2 regions of the Diaphorobacter sp. genome follow, and region 2 is predicted to be linked to the other one. Evidence: riboswitches for the same ligand, from Rfam matches in the RefSeq annotation. Region 2 holds a riboswitch; the other holds the start of a gene.
What was found. Region 2 has a riboswitch for S-adenosylhomocysteine ahead of metH (methionine synthase). Riboswitches for the same ligand answer to the same signal wherever they lie in the genome.

Region 1 (2,469 bases), on a different contig from region 2:
GCCTGCGCAGCGCCCACGCACAGCAGCGGCAGCGCGCAGTACCAGGCAAAGCGCAGGGCCTCGCCTTGCTGCGGCTGCACGCCGGTGCTGGCACGCAACCAGCGCGCGGCGCTCCACAGCAGCACCAGTCCCAGCAGCGGGCCCAGCATCATCCACTGGCCGCCGATGAATTCCGCCAGCGAGGCCCAGGCTGGCGCCGAGCGTGCCCCCAGGGTGATGTCTGCAGTGTGCTGCAGCGTTGGCCAGCCGTGCGCATGGTTCCACCAGAGATTGGGTGACACGACCAGCGCCGAAATGGCTGCGGCCAGGGTTGCGCCGCGAAGGTCGCGGGTGGCGGTGGCCCGGCCGCGCCGGACCCACAGCAGCAAAGGCACCGATACCGCCAGCACCACCATGGTGTATTTGAAAAGAGCCCCGGCGCCCAGTGCCAGGCCAAACAGCAGCCATGCGCGCAGGGCGTCAGCCTGGTGTATGGAGTGCAAGGCGCGCCATAGCGCCCACATGGCCAGCGCCCAGGCCAGCAGCAGCGGCGCATCGGTCGTGGCCGCCAGGCCCAGCATTCCGGCCAGGGGGGTGGTGATGAACAGCAGCGCGGCCAGCCGGCCTGCCCACGCCGGGGCGTGGGGCTGCGGCAGCGCCGACGCGGCCATCTCGCGGGCCAGTTGGCCAAGCACCCAGGCCGTGGCGGGGTAGCAGGCCATGGCCAGCGCCTTCACGCCGACAAGTCCGTCGCCCAGGAGGGCGGTGGACAGGGCGATGAGCAGGGCGATGCCCGGCGGCTTGGAGTAGTAGCCCCATTCAAGTTGGCGCGACCAGTGCCAGTACTGGGCTTCATCTACGTGCAGCCCGACGCCCGCCTGCCCCAGGACGTGCACCAGAGCCAGGCGCACGGCGTACAGGGTCACCAGACAGAGCAGCAGTTGCCAGTCACAGCCAATACGGTGTGCCCGTGTCAAGGCGAAGAAGGGCATGGAAGAGAGTGGCGCTGGCTTCACGTCAAAGGGTTTCTCTTTTCGAGTGCAGGGCTGGACTGCGGGGCGCTGGTTCGCAGAATTCGTAAAAGTGCATGGCGGTGCCGACCAAAGCTGGGCCTGATTGAATCGCGCAGGCATGTCAGTTCAGTGACCCCGGATTGCCTCTTTGTCCGAGCCAGTCGGCTAAAATGGCGGCTTCCGAGGAGCGTTGCAGCGTCCCCCAGCAAGGCGGGGCGCGAGGCTCGGAAGTTACCCCCCCACAGCAACGACGCTCACCCACGCCTTGCGGTGCGGTGAGTTGCATCCCCCGACAGGCGCGGTTTTTTCAGACTTTCATGAAGGAAACCACCATGAGCGCTGTCCTCAAGCACACCCCCGAATCCGCGATTGCCGACATCTCCCTGGCCGCCTGGGGCCGCAAGGAAATCAAGATTGCCGAGACCGAGATGCCCGGCCTGATGGCGATCCGCGACGAGTTTGCCGCCGCCCAACCTTTGAGGGGCGCGCGCATCACCGGCTCGCTGCACATGACCATTCAGACGGCCGTGCTGATCGAGACGCTGCAGGCCCTGGGCGCGCAGGTGCGCTGGGCGTCGTGCAACATCTTCTCCACGCAAGACCACGCTGCCGCCGCGATCGCCGCCACCGGCACGCCGGTGTTTGCCATCAAGGGCGAGTCGCTGCAGGACTACTGGGACTACACCCACCGCATCTTCGACTTCGGCCCCAAGGGCAGTGAAGGCGAAGGCCCCAACATGATCCTGGATGACGGCGGCGACGCCACGCTGCTGATGCACCTGGGCCAGCGCGCCGAGAAAGACGCATCCGTGCTGGCCAACCCCGGCAGCGAGGAAGAGCGCGTGCTGTTTGCCGCCATCCGCGCCAGGCTGGCGCAAGACCCCACCTGGTACAGCCGCAAGAGCGCCGAGATCATCGGCGTGACCGAAGAAACGACGACGGGCGTGCACCGCCTCAACGAGATGAGCGCCCGCGGCGAGCTGCTGTTTCGCGCCATCAACGTGAACGACTCGGTCACCAAGAGCAAGTTTGACAACCTGTACGGCTGCCGCGAATCGCTGGTGGACGGCATCAAGCGCGCCACCGACGTGATGATTGCCGGCAAGGTGGCCGTGGTGGCGGGCTACGGCGACGTGGGCAAGGGCAGCGCCCAGGCGCTGCGCGCGCTGAGCGCCCAGGTGTGGGTGACCGAGATCGACCCCATCAACGCCCTGCAGGCCGCGATGGAGGGCTTCAAGGTGGTGACCATGGAATACGCCGCCGACAAGGCCGACATCTTCGTCACCGCCACTGGCAACAAGCACGTCATCACCCACGACCACATGGCGGCCATGAAAGATCAGGCCATCGTCTGCAACATCGGCCACTTTGACAACGAGATCGACATCGCCTCGGTTGAAAAATACCAGTGGGAAGAGATCAAGCCCCAGGTGGACCACATCATCTTCCCTGACGGCAAAAAGATCATCATGCTGGC
Region 2 (2,469 bases):
CACGCCGCCCTGGCCCAGGCCGATGGCGCCTGGCCCGCCAAGCCCATCAAGTGGGTCGTGCCGTTCCCGCCGGGTGGCGCCATGGACGTGATCGCCCGGACGCTGGGCGAAAAGGCCGGCCGCACGCTGGGCCAGCCTTTCGTGATCGAGAACCGCCCCGGCGCGGGCGGCAATATCGGCGCCGATGCGGTGGCCAAGTCGCCGGCCGACGGCTACACCATCATGATCACGTCCATCGGCATGGCCACCAACAAGGCGCTGTACCCGCGCCTGAGCTATGACCCGCAAAAAGACTTCGCGCCCGTCAGCCTGCTGGCCGTCGTGCCCAATGTGCTGGTGGTGAACGCCTCCAAGACGGCCGACAAGTCGGTGGCCGACGTGATCGCCCGCGCCAAGCGCGACCCGGGCAAGCTCACCTACGCCTCGGCCGGCAACGGCACCTCCATCCATCTGGCGGGCGAGGTGTTTGCCTCCATGGCCGGGCTGGACCTGCTGCACGTGCCCTACAAGGGCAGCGGCCCGGCGGTGACCGACATGCTGGGCGGCCAGGTGGACCTGATGTTTGACAGCATCACCTCGGCGCGCCCGCACATCCAGGCGGGCAAGCTGCGCGCCCTGGGCGTGACCAGCGCCAAGCGCTCGGCCACGCTGCCCGACGTGCCCACCATCGCCGAGGCCGGCGTGCCGGGTTATGAAGTCTCGCCCTGGTTTGCCGTGTTCGCGCCCGCGGGCACGCCGCAGGCCATCGTGGCCAAGATCAATGCCGCGCTCATCGACGCCATGAAGCAGCCCGACACCCTGGCCAAGTTCGAGACGATTGGCGCCGAGCCCATCGGCAGCACGCCGCAGCAGCTGGCCACGCACCTGGACAAGGAGCTGGCCCGCTGGGGCAAGCTGATCAAGGAGCGCAACATCCGCATGGATTGAGCCTGACCGGCCATCGACCACTGAGCTTGCGGCGCTTGTCGTGCAAGGGCTGGAAGCTCTTTTTTTGATTGCGCGGGCGGGCACTTTGTGATGCTGCAGCGGGCGTGCAGCCATGCCCCGGGGCTGCGTCTTCCCGCGTGGCGCGGCCGGGTTCCGCCGGCAAGTAAAATCGCGCCTTCCCAAGGAGCGTTGCAGCGGGCGTGTGACTGCCCGTCAGGCTTGGGCATTCGCAAAACCAACGACGCTCGCCTGCCGCATCCCCATAGCCACAGGTGAGCCATGTCTGATATTTCCGCCCCCCCTCCCATGAAGCTGTCCGGCCTGGAGCCGGTTTTTATCGGCGAGGGCACTTTGTTCGTCAACGTGGGCGAGCGCACCAACGTCACCGGCTCCAAGGCGTTCGCGCGCATGATCCTCAACGACGAGTACGAGCAGGCGCTGTCGGTGGCGCGCCAGCAGGTGGAAAACGGCGCGCAGATCATCGACGTGAACATGGACGAGGCCATGCTGGACAGCAAGGCCGCGATGGTGCGCTTTTTGAACCTGATGGCCTCCGAGCCCGACATTGCCCGCGTGCCGGTGATGGTGGACAGCTCCAAGTGGGAGGTCATCGAGGCCGGCCTGCGCTGCCTGCAGGGCAAGGGCATCGTCAACTCCATCAGCATGAAGGAGGGCGTGGGTGAGTTCAAGCGCCAGGCCAGGCTGATTCGCCGCTATGGCGCTGCCGCCGTGGTGATGGCGTTTGACGAGCAGGGCCAGGCCGACACCTTTGCGCGCAAGATCGAGATCTGCGAGCGCGCCTACCGCATCCTGGTCGATGAGGTGGGCTTCGCGCCCGAGGACATCATCTTCGACCCCAACATCTTCGCCATCGCCACCGGCATCGAAGAGCACGCCAACTACGCGGTGGACTTCATCAACGCCGTGCGCTGGATCAAGCAGCACCTGCCGGGCGCCAAGGTGTCGGGCGGCGTGTCCAACGTGTCGTTCAGCTTCCGCGGCAACGACCCGGTGCGCGAGGCCATTCACACCGTGTTTCTGTACCACGCCATCCAGGCGGGCATGGACATGGGCATCGTCAACGCGGGCATGGTCGGCGTCTATGACGACCTGGAGCCCGCCTTGCGCGAACGCGTCGAGGATGTGGTGCTCAACCGTCGCCCTGACGCGGCGGAAAGGCTGCTGGAGATTGCCGAGGCCGCCAAGGGCGCCGCCAAGGACGACAGCAAGAAGCTGGAATGGCGCGGCACGCCCGAGCATCCGAGAACCGTCGGCGAGCGCCTGTCGCATGCGCTGGTGCACGGCATTACCGACTTCATCACCCAGGACACCGAAGAGGCCTACCAGGAGATCGTCGTGCGTGGCGGCGGGCGCCCGCTGCATGTGATCGAGGGCCCGCTGATGGACGGCATGAACATCGTGGGCGACTTGTTCGGCGCCGGCAAGATGTTCCTGCCCCAGGTGGTCAAGTCTGCCCGCGTGATGAAGCAGGCCGTGGCCCACCTGATCCCCTACATCGAGGAAGAAAAGCGCCAGCAGGAG

Region 1: it holds a riboswitch for S-adenosylhomocysteine, as region 2 does, so the genes downstream of both, ahcY (adenosylhomocysteinase) here and metH (methionine synthase) in region 2, are expected to answer to the same signal.

The regions. Positions count from the first base shown of each region.
Region 1 is NZ_JBFWLZ010000021.1:18,265-20,733, forward strand. Features, by position in the region: gene AB7E35_RS08955 (ArnT family glycosyltransferase) at 1-971, opposite strand, end outside; S-adenosyl-L-homocysteine riboswitch at 1,169-1,255, shown strand; gene ahcY (adenosylhomocysteinase) at 1,325-2,469, shown strand, end outside.
Region 2 is NZ_JBFWLZ010000008.1:24,793-27,261, forward strand. Features, by position in the region: gene AB7E35_RS04685 (tripartite tricarboxylate transporter substrate binding protein) at 1-927, shown strand, start outside; S-adenosyl-L-homocysteine riboswitch at 1,103-1,181, shown strand; gene metH (methionine synthase) at 1,207-2,469, shown strand, end outside.